2 linked regions of the Limibacter armeniacum genome follow. Each later gene encodes a partner of the first gene's protein in a complex. Links are inferred from orthologs where the notes say so. Each region holds a gene or a part of one and is shown on either strand. Other genes may lie near its edges. The genes, in order: hslU and hslV.

Region 1 (8,460 bases):
CAAAAGACTAAAGAATGGACAGTCAATTGTAGTACAAGGCCCTCCAGGTAGTGGAAAGTCCCAACTGATTTGTAACCTGGTTGCCGACTACATTAGTAGAGGCAAGAATGTTTTGGTCGTTAGCCAAAAGAAAGCTGCCCTCAATGTAGTTTTCGATAGGCTTGAAGAAAAAGGGTTGGCTAAGTTTTCAGCCTTGGTACATGACCATAAACATGACAGAGCAAAAGTCTATGACAAAATCCTGAATCAGGTTGAGGCGATTGAGCAACACCAGCTAAAAAACAACAGTTTGGATGCCATATTCATGGAACGCTCCTTTACACAAAAGTGCAGGGAGATTGAAATGCTGACAGAGCAACTTGAGCAATTCCGCAACGGGCTTTTCTCTTTTGAAGAGTGTGGTAAGTCTGCCAAAGAGCTTTACCTGTCATGTTCAGCCCAAGCTCCATCGGTAAGCCTCGTTGAGTATTTCAAGCAATTCCATTTTGACGAATATGACCAGTTTGTCAATACACTCAAAGACTATGTTGCCTATTACCGATTTGATCGCAGCTCCTATATTTGGTCTGAACGAAAATCATTTGCCGGATATGGTATAGGTGAATTGAAAATACTGAAAGAGGTACTAGATGAGGTGCCGAAGTTCCGTGATGAAATGCTTCAAGGAATTAAAGATGTTCTTAACCTTGAAGTTGGGTTTAATGAATGTGAAAGACTACTTGATAAAGAGCGGGAGATCCTCCGTTTTATTGACTTACTCCAAGACGATGCAACATTTAAAGCTTTCCAGCAAAGCTTGGATTACCCTACCTCAGAAAGCAGGTTAAAACAGTACGGGAACAAGCTATTAAACACTTTTGGTGAATATGGATTAGAAAAGTCTGTTGACAGACATGAACTCCCTTATTGGCACCAGCAAGCTACAGAGGCTGCGGAAGTACAACTTAATTGGTTCAAACGCAGTCGTTGGAAGATGTTTGCAGAGCATCGAGAAGACCTTCAGGAGTTATTACTCAAAAACGGCCTGATGGAAGGACAGGAACACGTTTACGATATATTGGTTGCCAGATTGGACAACAGAATGAACTATGAGCACTATGCTTCAGAACTTGGAAACCTTCCTTGGGTACTGCCCCTCCCTAAAGACTTTGAAAAAGGCAGCATTGAAGCTTGGATTGAGCGTCACCTGAATGCGTTAGCAGCTAAAGATATTTTCGAAAAGCTTCACATTGGACTACAGTTTATCGATATCACGCATATCACATTTCCTCAACTGCATAAGATATTACTGTTTATCATTGAGAAAGGGCAGGTTATCAAGAATAACAGGACAAGGTGGATCAACTACCTTGATCCGAGAATGCTAAATAAACTACTCAGAAAAGACATCAATGCAGATCACCTGAAACAAACACTGCACGATGACTTTGAAGCATTGTGTGCTTTTGATAATATGAAAGACGCACTGTATGCTCATGAAAGTGGCATGATTGAAAAAGTACTGGAGTACAATCCAAAGGCAACTCCAGAAGAATCTGAAAAACTGTTCCACAATAGTATCCACCTAGCATGGCTGGAAAGTCAGGAAAACCGTTACCCTGTTCTGACCATGGTATCAAGTGGAGAAATAGAAAAACTGGAAAAGCAGCTTCAAAAAGCACTGACAGCCAAGGCTGAAATGTGTAAGGAAATTGTACTACTGCACGCCAGAGAACGTACCTACAAGTTTATTGAGTATAACAGACTTGGGAACATGGTCACTTACCGAGACCTTAAGCATCAGGTAAGTAAGAAGCGCCTTGTCTGGCCAATGCGAAAACTGATCAAGCACCATGTCAATGAGCTATTGGACTTGTTGCCTTGCTGGATTGCCTCTCCGGAATCCGTATCCACCCTTTTCCCACTTGAAAAGGTATTTGATTTGGTCATATTTGATGAAGCCTCTCAGTGTTTCGCTGAAAAAGGTATTCCTGCCATGTACCGTGGCAAGCAAGTAGCCATTTTGGGCGATGCCAAACAGCTTTCTCCTTACGACTTATATCAGAACCGATGGGAAGAAACGGAAGATGATGATGAGTACAACCCTGCCCTTGAGATGGTTTCTTTATTGGATTTGGGTGAACGGTTTTTACCACAAACTATGCTTAAAGGTCATTATAGAAGTCAGTCTTTGGACCTGATTGATTTCTCTAATCAGTATTTCTATAAAAACAGGCTTTACTTCCTTCCAGAATATGACAAGTTTGTACAAGGAGATAAAGGGATCTCGTTTGTACATGTCAGTAATGGCACATGGCAAAACAGCACTAATCTACCTGAAGCAGAGGAAGTAGTAAGAATTACCATTAAGCTATTACAGGAAGGATTACGAAATATTGGTATAATCACCTTCAACTATAAGCAACAAGAGCTTATACAAGAGTTACTTGAAGCACAACAAGTCCGTATCCCTGACAACCTATTTGTAAAGAATATTGAAAACGTGCAGGGTGATGAAAGAGATATCATTATTTTTTCTATCACCTATGCTCCAGATACAGCAGGAAGACTAAGGGCTAATTTTGGTTCACTGAATGCTATTGGTGGAGAAAACAGGTTGAATGTAGCGATTACCCGTGCAAGGAAAAAAGTATATGTTGTCAGTAGCCTAATGCCACAACAACTCAAAGTTGATGAAGCTAAAAATGATGGTCCAAGGTTACTGAAACGTTATTTGGAATACGCATTTGATGTATCAGCAGGAGAATACAAACCAACCATTGCTGCCGTAAGTCAAACACCTTTTGGACTTTACCTAAGAGATAAAATTGAGAAAGCGGATGGATACTTAGGTTCATTACAACGGGATTTACCTTTTGCTGACCTTTCTATCAAAACTGATAAACATGAAGGTTTGGTACTGACTGACGACGACCTTTACTTCCAAAGCATTTCGGTTAAGGAATCGCACGCCTACCTACATTTTGTATTGACTCAAAAAGGATGGCAAGCACAAAGGTTCTACAGTAGGGAATTCTGGAAAGACCCCGAAAAGCTTATTGGTATGGTAAAAGCATTTGAAAAAAGTGTCTGCCTGAATAATGAAAATGATAATCGTCAAAAAGCAGGAAGTCCTTCAGTACCTGAAGTTGAAACCAGAACAGAAAAAGGAGAAGTCTAGACTTCTCCTTTTTTTATGCTCAAAACTTCTTCACGTTTCCTGAGCCTTCAATATGGGTACTCACTGTTTCAGGAGTTCCTCTATAATAAACACTTCCACTTCCTGTAATATCAACATCCAAGTACCTTTCTACAGCTACTTTGATATTTCCAGACCCACTGATATCAGCCTGTACCTTTTCACAAAGGTAACTTTCAGCATCTATATTACCTGAACCAGAAAGTTCTAATGTTGCCTCAGTAGTTCTTCCTTCCAAGGCTACCTTCCCCGAACCACTTAACCGCACTTCTGTTTTTTCTGATTCCATTTCCGCCTCAATATTCCCCGAGCCAGAAAGTCGTATTACTATACGCTCCAGACCTTCAAAGGTATTTTCCGTTCTTATTGTTCCTGAGCCAAACAAAGAGATTTGCTTGAGAGTTTCCATACTTATATAAATTCTAAGTACGTCATGCTGCCTGACATTTCGTTCCTCATCAACTTCCAAGACATTGTCTTTGACATTCAGCTTCAAGTTATCTAAAATGTTATCCTGCCCTTCCAAAATGACATCCTGTACAGCTGATTGTACCAAATACACATCAGCCGAATTATAGAACTTAATACCTTCTATTTTGTCCGGAAGTTCCACTGAGCGTATTTTTATTTCTCCCTCACCAACAATACCACTGTTATCACAGGAAATTAGAAATAGGGCAAATAATACTGACACTAGAAATGATACTCGTTTCATAAAGAGGTTATTGACGTTAATAAATAGTTATACTATAACTAAGAATCCCCCAAACCAATTCCCCCTTATTCCCAAATAGAAAATCATAAAAAAAGCCGAAGCGGTAAACTTCGGCTATTTATAATTATGTCTGAATGTCTTCTAAATTACAGGATATAATGGCTCAAATCTCTATTTTTCACCAATCCTGACAGTCTTTCATGGACCATTTCTTTAGTTACAATGATATGTGCATTTGGTCCAATCACATCTGGCACATCAAACAACAGCTCATTCAGCAAGTGACTCATCACAGTATGCAGACGTCTGGCCCCAATGTTTTCGATTTCCGTATTGATTTGGAAAGCAATAGAAGCCAATTCCTCCAAAGCATCATCATTGAATGTCAATTCCACATCTTCTGACTTAAGCAGCTCTTCGTATTGTTTAGTCAATGCATTTTTAGGTGCTTTCAGAATTCTATTAAAATCTTCTTTCGTCAGGCTACTTAGCTCTACTCTAATCGGGAAACGACCTTGAAGCTCAGGAATAAGATCTGATGGCTTAGAAATATGAAATGCACCTGCTGCAACAAACAGAATATGATCTGTATGAACGATACCATATTTAGTATTGACAGCACTTCCTTCTACAATTGGAAGTAAGTCACGTTGCACTCCTTCACGGCTCACATCAGGACCTTGCTTGGCACTTGAACCTGCTACTTTATCAATCTCATCAATAAAGACAATACCCGTATTTTCTGCCTTGAACAAAGCTTCTTCCTTCACTTCATCCATGTCAATCAACTTGGCACTTTCCTCTTCCAACAAGATTTTACGTGCCTCACCGATGCTCACCTTACGCTTCTTGGTTTTCTTTGGAAGCATTCCACTGATCATCTCTTGAATATTCATCATAGAGACCTCATCCATGGCACCACCTATTACGCCAATACCTGAATTATTGTTCTCTACTGTAATATCTATCTTACGGTCTTCTAACTCACCATTTCTCAGTTTTTCACGGAAACGTTCACGCGTTTTCTCATTCAACTCATGGTCTGGGGATAGAAACTCGCCTTCTTTTACGGTATTAGCACCTTTCAATGGTGGAATCAAGGCATCTAAAATGATGTCTTCCACAATCTGCTCAGCACGTTCCTCTACCTGCTTCTGCTTTTGCTCTTTTACCATGCCAACAGCCTGCTCAACCAAGTCACGGATCATGCTTTCCACATCACGGCCAACATAACCGACTTCTGTAAACTTGGATGCCTCTACTTTTACAAAAGGGGCATTGGCAATTTTGGCCAACCTTCTTGCGATCTCTGTTTTACCAACACCAGTAGAACCGATCATCAGGATGTTATTCGGCATGATTTCCTTTTTCATTTCCGACTTTACATTCATCCTTCTCCAACGGTTTCTCAAAGCGATGGCTACATTTTTCTTGGCATCGTCCTGACCAACTATATATTTATCAAGTTCTTTTACAATTTCTCTTGGGGTCAGATAATTCGCGTTTTCTAGCATTGGCTTAAATATTTTGATTGTGTTTGGGGACCTCTTCTGTTTTAGTGCAGTTGTGCTTTTTATCAGGCTCTATTAAAACCTCAAAAGACATTGCCTCCCTATAATTTAATCAATCACTTTCTTTTTTCTAGTAAACAGGGAACGAGTATCAGCAATCAAAGAAAAACTATTCACACCTCCTGCTACGTGGTGCCATGCTCTTGTATAGGAAAATCTGAATTTCCTGACATTCAGCATTGCTCCCATCGAAGCTCCGGCAAGTCCTCCTTGACCCTCCAATACCATCTCCCTTCTCCGCAGAAAATTGTATCCAAAACGGAGGTTCACGACCTTACCCAATACAAACTCTCCTCCAAGTACAAAATGGCGTGACAATTTGTCAGCAAAACTCACATCTTCATTAATTTCATTACCAAATGCGTCGATCTGACCGTCCTGAGATGGGTCATCATAAGCAATATCAAACTCGTGCAAGTGGTGATAAGTGACAGAAAGGCGCACAGGCATCTGCTCAGGTTTAAACGAAATACCAATTTGTGAGTCAAAAGGCATCCGGAATTGTTGTGTAGAAGAAAACTCACTAAAAGGGAATCCTATATTCTTAAACACCATCCCAATAACCAAATCTTTATCGGGGTGAATAAAAGCACCTCCCATATCCATAAATAGTCCTGTTGACTGGTAGTCTCCAATGCCGGAATAAGCAAACTTTAAGTTCGTCCCCAACGAGAATGGTCCTACTTTATGTGCATTGGATACTATAAAAGCAAAATCCTTCACTTGAAAGGTTCCCAAAGAAGCTCCTGTTTCATCATAAGCATCCATACTTCCATAACCAATATACTGCATACCTGCTCGCCAAAAGCCCGATTTCCCTGCTTGCTGTCCATATGAAAGGGATGTCTGACCGATGTCAGCATAGTAACTGTAATAGTTGAGCGCCACCTGCCTATCCATGTCTTCATTTTGTAAGGCGGGGTTTGCCCAAAACATATCCATATCCACCCCTGCAGAGGTCACATTCACACCTCCCAATGCCAACTGGCGGCTCGTTGATGGTAAGTTCAAAAAATCGAAGGTACCTACACCTCCTATCTGAGCATAACCCTTAAGGTTACCTAACAAACAGATCAGTATTGTAAGTACACCAAAGCGCATTCCCAACATATCAGTTAAGTCTCTTTTCATACCGTTCAGCATTTTCAGGTATGAAATCGTATTTGTATAAGTTGATTAATGTGATCAGTTATTATTTGCTTCTGACTTATAATACAATGTAGAGCAATTCTCCTTTACCAAGTATTTATCCATTGCCTTGTTCACATCCTCGGCCGTTACTTTTCGGACCAATACTTCTTCTTCATTAACAAGGTTGGGGTTTCCCATGATGGCTCCATAAGCTAATGCTACAGCGCGTGGTAACAACTCACTTTTTCCTGCAGCAATACCAAACTCCACTTGGTTTTTCACCTTTTCCAATTCACTTTCTGTGACTCTTTTTACCTTTACCTCTTCAATCAGTTCCTCAATAGCGAGGTTTGCCTCATCCAAAGTTACTCCCTGCTGTAGTCTACCCGCAATGCAAAACAAGCCTGGATCCAAAGATCCTGTGATATAAGCATTCAGTGAACTAAAAAGACGCTTTTCTCTTACCAGTTTCTGATACAATGGTGATGATTTTCCTCTACCCATTACATCACTCAATAAGTCCGTTGCATAGTAATCGCCTTCACCACGTGCTCCCATGTGCCACACTTTATACAGTGCATCTACCGGTACATTTTCTGTCACTTCAGTAAACCTTGCCTCTGTCTGTGGTGATTCCTTTGGGATATCTCTCTCAGGCACTTTTCCAGCAGGGATAGGCCCAAACCACTTTTCAGTAAGTTCCTTGACCTGATCCAAAGTTACGTTACCAGCCACAACCAAAACTGCGTTGTTTGGACGATAATGCGTAAAAAAGAAGTCCTTTACATCTTCCATAGTCGCATCTTCAATATGACTTACTTCTTTTCCTATTGTAGGCCACTTATATGAATGTTCCTTATAGGACATCTCTCTTAACTTATGCCAAGCGACACCATAAGGCTGATTCAGATAACGCTGCTTGAACTCCTCAATTACGACCTTTCTTTGTACCTCCAATACATTTGGATCAAAAGATAGGCTCAACATTCTGTCAGACTCTAGCCAAAAAGCGGTTTCAATGTTTTGGGCAGGTAATGTCACATAATAGTTGGTAACATCAGGGGAAGTATAAGCATTATTGGAGCCTCCTACACGCTGTAATGGCTCATCATAAGATGGCACATTGACAGATCCTCCAAACATCAAGTGCTCAAAAAGGTGGGCAAAGCCCGTTTTATGCTCCTCCTCATCACGTGACCCGACATTATACATAATATTCAGAACTGCAGAAGGAAATGTATGGTCTTCATGAACAACCACTTTTAGTCCGTTGTCCAAGGTAAAACTTTCAAATTGGATCATTAGTTTTGCACAGTTTTGTAAGGTGAATTGCATCTTTCACCATTGATTTTGGCATTCCCCATTTTGGGTAATCCTTAAATATAGAATAAGTTTTAAGATAAAAATAAGCATAAGAACAGCAAAAGCATGATAAAAGCAGCGATTGACCTCGGTACCAATACTTTTCAGCTGTTGATCGGGAAGGTAACTAACGGTAAGATCTCCCCTTTATACCAAGAAGATATCTTTGTCAGGCTTGGCAAGGGAGGCATCAGTCATGGTCAAATCACAGAGGATGCGATCCAAAGAGCTATTGATGCATTGTCTCATTTTAGAGATAAAATCGAAGAGTTTAATGCTCAGAAAACTTATGCCATTGCTACAAGTGCGCTTAGAAGTGCTGCCAACAAGGATGAAGTTGTTTCTAGAATAACAAATGCTACAGGTATTACCCCACAAATCATCTCAGGAGAAGAAGAAGCTTCACTCATTTATGAGGGAGTCAAAACCGACATCGAAATTGGCGATGAGAATGTCCTGATCATGGATATTGGAGGTGGAAGCATTGAATTTCTGCTTTGCAA
Region 2 (8,520 bases), 370 kb from region 1 along the record:
GTTTCTTTCGACATAATTTTCCAATATCATGAATGAAGTACTGCTCAAGGGGATTAAAGTTGTTAGTCCTAACACACCGTTTCATAACAAACAGGTGAATATTTTGATCAAGAATGGGGTCATTGAGCAAATTACTGAGCATGAGGCAGCGGAAGCTGCACATACTATAAATGCTGAAGGACTATCCGTATCTGCTGGTTGGTTTGACTTGAGAGCATCTTTGACGGAACCGGGCTTTGAGTTCAAGGATGACGTCAATTCGCTAAGTAGGTCGGCTGCTTTTGGTGGATTTACAGACCTTGCTGTTTTGCCAAATACTTACCCTGCATTAGAAACCAAAGAGTCTGTTGAGTTTGTAAAAGCAAGAAGCTTTTTCCAACCCGTTAATATGCATGTAATTGCAGCGATGACTAAAAGCTGTAAAGGGGAGGAAATGACAGAAATGACAGACTTGTATCATGCAGGTGCTGTAGCTTTTTCTGATGGTACACACTCATCTTGGAATTTAGGTGTATTGAAACGTGCACTGATGTATGTGCAGGCTTTTGATGGACTTATCATTGATTTGCCAGAAGAGCCTACTATGACAGAAGGTGGGCACATGCATGAAGGAATAACAAGTACCCTAATGGGAACAAGAGGAATTCCTTCAATTGCAGAAGAAATTGCCATTGAAAGGTCAGTTTCAATTCTTCGTTACACAGGTGGCCAAATGCACTTCTCAAATATATCAACAGCAAAAGCTGTGGATATTATCCGAAAAGCTAAAGAAGAAGGTTTGTCTGTTACATGTGATGTAAATGCACACCATTTATATTTTAAAGACACTGATCTGTCTGATTTCGATACAAACCTTAAGGTGAAGCCTCCGTTTAGAGGTGAGTCAGATGTACAAGCTCTTTGGAATGGCATTCAAGATGGGACAATCGATGCAATTACCTCAAGTCACTTGCCACAAGACCAAGAAAGCAAAGACCTGGAGTTTGACTTGTCAGACTTTGGTATGTTAGGGCTTGAAACTGCATTTGCAGCGTTGGTATCCAAAAAGCCAGACAGTGTATCAATTGATGTAATTATTGAAAAACTGACTGAGGGTCCAAGAAAGGTCTTGAAGCTTCAACAACCTGTTATTGAAGAAGGAGCAAAAGCTTGCCTGACAATCTTTGATGAGCATGCGGATTGGACTTTCACAGAAAAAGACATCAAGTCCAAATCAAAAAACACTCCTTTTATTGGTGTAAGCCTAAAAGGAAAAGCATTGGGTATTTTCAATAAGGATCAGGCAGTATTGCAGGATGAACTTAAAAACCGATAAGCAACTGGTTTATCGAAAAATAAAACTATGAATAAACAGCTTTTTACCACTGGTATTGTGGCCGGGATTCTTGCTGCCATAGCCTGTTTTTTATATATACTGGTACTTCACGGATTAGACCTAAATCCTTTTGGTAGGTACAAGTACATGTACTTGGGACTTTATGGTGTATTCTTCGCAGGAGGAATGTGGTATTACCGTGACAGGCAAAATAATTATAAACTGAGGGCACAAGGTGGTATTGTACTGGGTTTTACATTAAATATTGTTGCTTCTGTTGTTTATATGGCATTACTCTATGGTTTAATGCAATATGTTGATTCCAACCATGGGATCATCAGCATTTATAAGCAGGAGGCAATTACTGTAATCAATGATGTAAAGCAGATGATGCAAGAATCCTTAACACCTGAGAAGTTTAAGGAGCAATTTGAAGCATTTGAACAACAGTATAAAGCAGTACAGAATATAACGCCTAGTGAATTGGCACTGGACCAAAGTATGGGAATGTTTATGGCAGGGACATTTCTAACTTTTCTTTTTATGCTGATCATGAAGAAATCTTAATCAAAAAGGGCAACTTGAAACACTCAAGTTGCCCTTTTTGATTTTTCAACTCTCAATAATTTTAGAGTACACCTAAAGATCTCAGATTACTGATAACCTCTGGATGTACCTCCTTATTGGCAATTTTTTTCACTAATGCATCAATCTCAGGCTTTTCATTCAAAAGAGACAGTCCTTGATAAGCCCCTATTCTAGTGTGATAATTAATACTGTTTTCTGCATATTTGATTAATATCTCAGCGGCTCTCATTTGAACATCTTCCGGTTGCTGCATGGCATAAGTACCTAAGTAGTTAAATAGGTAAGCTTTCTCATGGTCACTAATCTTATTAAGCTTATTTCCAAACCACTCTACTTTCTCAGGGATTTTATGGTAAGCATAGTAGTCAGCTAGTACGATAATGATATTGAGGTTGTCAACATCCTCATATTTAGAGTAAAGCTCAGTTGGATTATTTCCACCCAATTCAATGTATTTGTACAAAGCTGTGGCTAGTACAGAATAAGAAGAGTCGCTCAAGGCTTCCTGAACCCTAAGTAAACTATTAGGCTCAATAGATGTATAGGTGTTTAAGGCTGCTACTCTGACCATTGACTTCGGGTCCTTAATTATCATATCCTTGATAGTAGGTCTTACTTTACTCATTAAAGAGCCTGTATACTTTTCAAAACTCTCAGCAGCTAATTCTCTAATAGCCCAACTATTGTCCTTTAGACTTCTATAGAAGATCTCTCCTACTTCCTCGTTTGTACTGATCAGATCAGTGAGGTTATTTAATGCATGAAGCCTGTGGATAATATTTTCAGCATATTTAGCTTGAAAAGCAAGTTCTTCGGTTGTCTTTTCGTGGTGTACAATTCCAGGGATTATACGTTCAGCGTCAAAAAGGACTAATTCAGGTGATTGAGAAACTGGAAATGAAAAGGACTCTTCAGCTTTTGTCAGTGTAATAGTTTCTCTGCGTTTATTTCCCCCTTCCCAAATATCTACAGTCAATGGTATTCTGTATACAGGAGTGTACTCTTGGTTTTGAGTTTGAGCTATCTGTAGGGTTACTTTACCATGATCGTAAGATTGAGAGACCGTGATTGTTGGGTGACCAGATGACATAAACCACTGATTGAAGAACCAGTTTAGGTCTTGACCAGTTACAGCTTCGAAAGAAAGACGGAGGTCATGAATTTCAGCGTCATCAAATTCCTTTTTCTCAAGATAATCGTGAATAGCAGCGAAAAAAGCATCATCCCCTACTGTCTTGCGAAGCATATGCATGATCACCCCTCCTTTTGCATAAGAGTGGCTGTCAAACATATCTTCCCTGTCTTTATAATGGTATCTGATAAGCGGCACTTGTTTGCTTGTGGCCTCATATAAGTACTGCATCAATTCCTGTTCCTTGTGCATTTCAGCTTCATCAGGACCATACTTATGTTCTATCCATAGATATTCGCCGTAATTAGCAAATGATTCATTAAGTGGAAGGTTTGCCCATGATTCACAAGTAACCAAATCGCCGAACCAGTGGTGAATCAGCTCATGAGCAATGATGAAATCCCAGCTTTGATCTAAAAGTGTTCTGTCATCTACTTGAAGACTTTCCATAAAAATAGAAGCTGAGGTATTTTCCATGGCACCTGAAACAAAGTCTCTTACAACAATCTGGTAGTATTTGTCCCAAGCAAAATCATAGTTAAACACTTTAGAGTAGAATGTCATCATCTCAGGTGTATTACCGAAGATATCTTTGGCATATTGCTCAAACTCAGACTCAACAACATAACCGACCTTTTTTCCATTCCAAGTATCTTCAACAATAGCAAATTCTCCTACAGCCATTGCAAATAGGTAAGGAGCGTGTGGTAGTTCTTGCTTCCAGTAATCTGTGCGGGAGCCATCTTTATTTTGCTGTTGACTGATAAGCTTTCCATTTGAAATAGTCTTGAAACGGTCTTCAACAGTGATATAAATTTCCTGCTTGGTTTTGACATTCGGCGCATCAAAAGTTGGGAACCAGCAAGAGCTGGCTTCTGTCTCACCTTGTGTCCAAATCTGTTGAGGTTTTCCTGTTTCCTTACCTAACGGGTTGATAAAGTATAAACCCTTATCAGAAGTGATGGCATCGCTGCCCATACTTTGAAGTTCATTAGGCTTGGCTATATAATCTATAATGATATCAATGGTCTCATTACGATTGTAAGTCTTGTCAAGAGAAATGGTCAACAGTAAACCATCATAATTATATTTCAAAGACTGGTTCCCATTAGAACTTTTCAGTTCAACAGCATTGATATCAAATCCTTTGGCATCCAAGATTATTTTTTCCTGTGGATAAAAATATGGCGCCATAGTTAAGGTAGCTTTTCCTATGACATATTGGTTTTCCCAGTCAAAGCGAATATCAAGTTTAGTGTTTTTTAGATCAAAAAACTTTGTCTGTTCTGGATGATACACCCCTTTTTCCTGAGCCCAAGCGGGTCTAGAAGCTGGTTGTTTCATTAATTCTTCTACAATAGAAGTCGAGTCATCTGTCTCTTCAATAACAATATTAGGTTCTGGAGGTGTGCCTGGTTGAGAAGTTTTACAGCCAAGAAACCCAATTATAATTATCAAGCTAGCGGATAACTGTCGGAATGGAATATTCATGAAAAGAAGGTTATTAAGTTGATCATAGTTCACAGTCTGTCTGAATAGAGACATATTATGAATAGTTACTGACACCTATAAATACAAGTAATGCACCATATTATTTGGTTTTGTAGGATTCTGATACGTGTCAACCTTATGTAATGTTAATAAAACTTTGGAATTAGTAGAGATAGAAAACCTAAATAAAACTTGATAGGGGTTTTAAATCTTCATTTCTTCTACTTAAAGAATGCCTAACGGTCATGATTATCCTAAATAGAAAGTGGATAAGCTGTCATTTTGACATGTAAACAACAAAAGGATTACTAATTGATAAAATGGTATCTAAGAGAATTATCTCAGCATCTAAAGATTTTATTTTCACATAAGAATATAAGCCAATGACAAAATTCAGATCTACAACCGTCTTAGCTGTTGTAAAAGATGGCAAGGTTGCAATAGGTGCCGACGGACAGGCAACATTTGGCAATACAGTAGCCAAAAGTAATGTTCGTAAAGTAAGAAAACTTCAGGATGGAAAAGTAGCTGTTGGTTTTGCGGGTTCTACAGCAGATGCCTTTACGCTTATGGAGCGTTTTGAAGAAAAGCTGAACGGTTATGGAGGCAATATGAAAAGAGCTGCAATCGAATTGGCGAAGGATTGGCGTACGGATAGGTTTCTCCGTAGGTTAGAAGCAATGATGATTGTAGCAAATAAAGAAGAAGTACTGATTATTTCGGGAACTGGAGATGTAATTGAGCCTGATAACCAGATTGCGGCGATCGGTTCTGGTAGTATGTATGCACAGGCGGCTGCATTTGCATTACAAAAACACGCGACTCATCTTTCAGCAGAAGAAATGGTTAGAGAGGGTTTGAATATAGCTGGTGATATCTGTATTTACACCAACCACAACCTTGTGATTGAAGTTTTAGAATAGTAAAGTGAAAGACATACACGAAGGAACTCCTTTGGAGCAGATACACGACCCCGTAATCGAAAGTTACGGGGTTGAGCTTTTTATTAAGCGAGATGACCTGATACATCCTGCAATTTCAGGTAACAAATGGAGAAAACTCAAATACAATATAGAGGAAGCCAAAAGGCAGAAGAAGAGAAAGCTACTTACTTTTGGCGGAGCTTACTCAAACCATATTTATGCAGTAGCGTATGCCGGGAAGCGTTTTGGTTTTGAGACGGTAGGGATCATCAGAGGAGAAGAGCATTTACCTCTAAATGCTACACTTACTTATGCAAAGAGTGTAGGAATGGAATTGCTTTATATGGATCGGGCTACGTTTCGAAAACATGACAATGAAGAAATTATAGAAGAGCTAAAACAACAGCTAGGTGATTTTTACTTGGTTCCGATGGGAGGAACAAACCGCTTTGCCATACCTGGCTGTATGGAAATCGTGAAAGAAGTAAATGCTGTCACAGAGGAGTACGATTATATTTGCAGTGCCTGTGGTACAGGAGGGACTTTAGCGGGAATCATTGTAGGTATGAACAACAACAAGAAAGTGATTGGTTTTCCAGCATTAAAAGGAGCAGACTTTCTTTCTGATGATATCAATACTTTACTGCACGAATCAGAAGTAGATAAGGCATTCAATAATTGGGAACTAAACCTTGATTATCATTTTGGCGGATACGCAAAGAAAAAGCCGGAATTAATGTCATTTATAAAAGGCTTTCAAGAGCGAACGGGTGTTGAGCTTGAGTTTATTTATACAGGCAAGATGATGTTTGGTATTTATGATTTGATTCAAAATGGCTTTTTTAAGAGAGGTGAAAAAGTGATAGCCGTACATACAGGAGGATTGCAAGTCAACCATTGATTGAACTTGTTTGAATATAAAAAAGCCTTGTTTCGAAATCACTTCAAAACAAGGCTAATTTTTTCAAACCCTTTGTGGTTATAGAGCTAACAACTGATCCTCTAATTTTTTCAGGATACGTTGTTTTGTCTTCAGTTTATTCACAAAGTTGTTTCTCTCTTGATACAAAGCGAAATCCTCAGGATTTTTACCTCCACTTGCAGCAAGAGATGATCCGTATTTCATGTTGAACTCATCCAGTTCCTGCTCATCCTGATTAATGGAATCTCTCAACAAGTCCAATTTGATTTTCAGTTGCTCAAAATCAGACTTACTGTACAGGTCTGGGTGAAGGTTTTTCGCCGTTCTTTCTAAGAAGTGGCTTTCGAAGATTTCATTACAGATAATACGGAATCTCAGGTTCAGTTCTTTATCCTCTTGTGAAGGTTGTTTACCTAGAGATTTCCATGAGTTCTGTAGCTGCTTAATATTTGCAATATTATATGGAGCTCCGTTGCTCAGGTAAATTTCAGCAGTTTCAAGTAACTCTTTCTTGACTTCCACGCCTGATTTTCTTCTAGCAGGAGGTGTAAATCTTGTGTTCTGCTTCAGTGAGTTGAAGAACTTGGTAGTTTCACGTTTGAAGTCACCACTGATCTTCATGAACTTGTTTCTTGGAACTTTACCAACGTCTCTCCACTCTTTTTGGATATCTTTTACTTCTTGCGAGAATTCAGCGCCACCACCGATGCGGTTGATTCGTCTGATCTGGTTCAACAAGCTGGTATACTTGGTCAGGCGGATCTTAAGGATGCGAGCTTGTTCTTTGTAGAAGAATGTTCTTCTTTCATAGAATTCCTCAAGTGCTTTATTGAATCTTTCAGAAAGAGTAGGTTCAATTTCTTTGTGTGCACTACCTGTTTTGATCCAGTTCATCTTAAGCTCTTTGAACTTGAATGAAGCTTTTTTCCAATCAGTGCTTCCTTTCCATTCTTCAGCTTCTTTCAGAAGAGCCTTTTTGATATTGTAGTTCTTCTCCCTGTTTTTCTCAATGTACTCGTTGATTTCATCCTCAAGCACATTGATAACCTCGAAAAGTTGGGTAAAATCTCCAAGGCCATTGTATTGAGCCAAATACGTACGCATATGGATCAACTTCATTAGATAAGAACCCTTGTTTTCTGCTTTTGCTACAGCTTCTTTCACATCCATCACCTTTTTGGTGACCATATCGAAGCGGTTCACAAAGTATTTAAGGGATTCTTCATCGCTTTCACGCACAACACCTATTTCACGATCTTTAAAGTGATAGTAGCCTCTTAGGTAAACTTTGCCGTCTTTGATGTAGCCATATTCGGTGATGTCCTTGTACTCTTTAATTGGGGTAGTTGACATTGTTTATCGCCTGTTTGGTTAATAGTTAATTGTCGAATAAATAAAGTTTGATGTAGATATATATGAATTTTGTAAGATCATAAACCTTACAAAATATACTTTTCAAAGTCAGAATTAATATTCAAAAAACTAGAATACTATTGTACTAGAATACGCAAGCTAAATTGTAAAATGCAAATAGCTAGTGAATTTGATCAATCTTCCCTGTGTTTTAACAATATTTTAGCTAATAACATTAAAAAAATGATGTTAGGTTCGCCTTTATATTGGCTTTTTGCAGCCTCCGTACAGTATAACTAATATTCTATTGACTGTTTACATTAACAAACAAAATTTAGAGGTAATCACCTTGTTTTGCAAACAGCTACCGCAATATTCATAAAAATCTTGGGGAAATTTCAACATAATCCCATTTATATTATCTTGCTTTAAGATATGGCTTAGCCGATAAGGTATAATAATAGGCTAAATCAAAGTATTTAAAGCATTTAGAAGCCATCTTCAATTCCATTTTTACAGGTAAAAAAATAAAAGCTTTGCCTGTCCGTCCAAGGTGTTAAATTTGCACCAAAAGGTCTTACCTTACTTTTGATTCGAACTATTTAATAAACTCATCAGATGAGTAACGAAACAATCATCTTTTCAATGGCTGGTGTAAGTAAAACTTACCCACCGAATAAGCAAGTACTTAAGAACATTTACCTGTCATTCTTTTATGGAGCCAAGATCGGTGTCCTAGGTCTGAATGGCTCAGGTAAGTCTTCCCTGCTGAAAATCATTGCAGGTCTTGATAAGA

What was found.
Region 2: the proteins of hslU (region 1) and hslV are in contact, whole or in part, in a solved structure (PDB 1G4A), measured with the Escherichia coli proteins. The link is inferred for Limibacter armeniacum from one-to-one orthologs.

The regions. Positions count from the first base shown.
Region 1 is NZ_JBAJNO010000009.1:2,981,391-2,989,850, reverse strand. The notes cover bases 3,224-6,143. They hold hslU (ATP-dependent protease ATPase subunit HslU), read right to left. Parts: upstream 5,408-6,143; coding sequence 4,040-5,407; downstream 3,224-4,039. Other genes in these bases: porQ (type IX secretion system protein PorQ), read right to left, coding at 5,513-6,143; V6R21_RS30115 (head GIN domain-containing protein), read right to left, coding at 3,224-3,893. Also shown: V6R21_RS30120 (AAA domain-containing protein), read left to right, coding at 1-3,160; more of V6R21_RS30115, read right to left, coding at 3,180-3,223; more of porQ, read right to left, coding at 6,144-6,595; V6R21_RS30100 (M16 family metallopeptidase), read right to left, coding at 6,650-7,897; V6R21_RS30095 (Ppx/GppA phosphatase family protein), read left to right, coding at 8,024-8,460. UniProt on the Escherichia coli protein: ATPase subunit of a proteasome-like degradation complex; this subunit has chaperone activity. The binding of ATP and its subsequent hydrolysis by HslU are essential for unfolding of protein substrates subsequently hydrolyzed by HslV.
Region 2 is NZ_JBAJNO010000009.1:2,611,209-2,619,728, reverse strand. The notes cover bases 3,700-6,679. They hold hslV (ATP-dependent protease subunit HslV), read left to right. Parts: upstream 3,700-4,909; coding sequence 4,910-5,449; downstream 5,450-6,679. Other genes in these bases: V6R21_RS28655 (DUF349 domain-containing protein), read right to left, coding at 6,429-6,679; V6R21_RS28660 (1-aminocyclopropane-1-carboxylate deaminase/D-cysteine desulfhydrase), read left to right, coding at 5,454-6,350; V6R21_RS28670 (M1 family metallopeptidase), read right to left, coding at 3,700-4,526. Outside these bases: V6R21_RS28680 (dihydroorotase), read left to right, coding at 29-1,315; V6R21_RS28675 (DUF4199 domain-containing protein), read left to right, coding at 1,343-1,882; more of V6R21_RS28670, read right to left, coding at 1,944-3,699; more of V6R21_RS28655, read right to left, coding at 6,680-7,724; energy-dependent translational throttle protein EttA, read left to right, coding at 8,343-8,520. UniProt on the Escherichia coli protein: Protease subunit of a proteasome-like degradation complex believed to be a general protein degrading machinery. The complex has been shown to be involved in the specific degradation of heat shock induced transcription factors such as RpoH and SulA.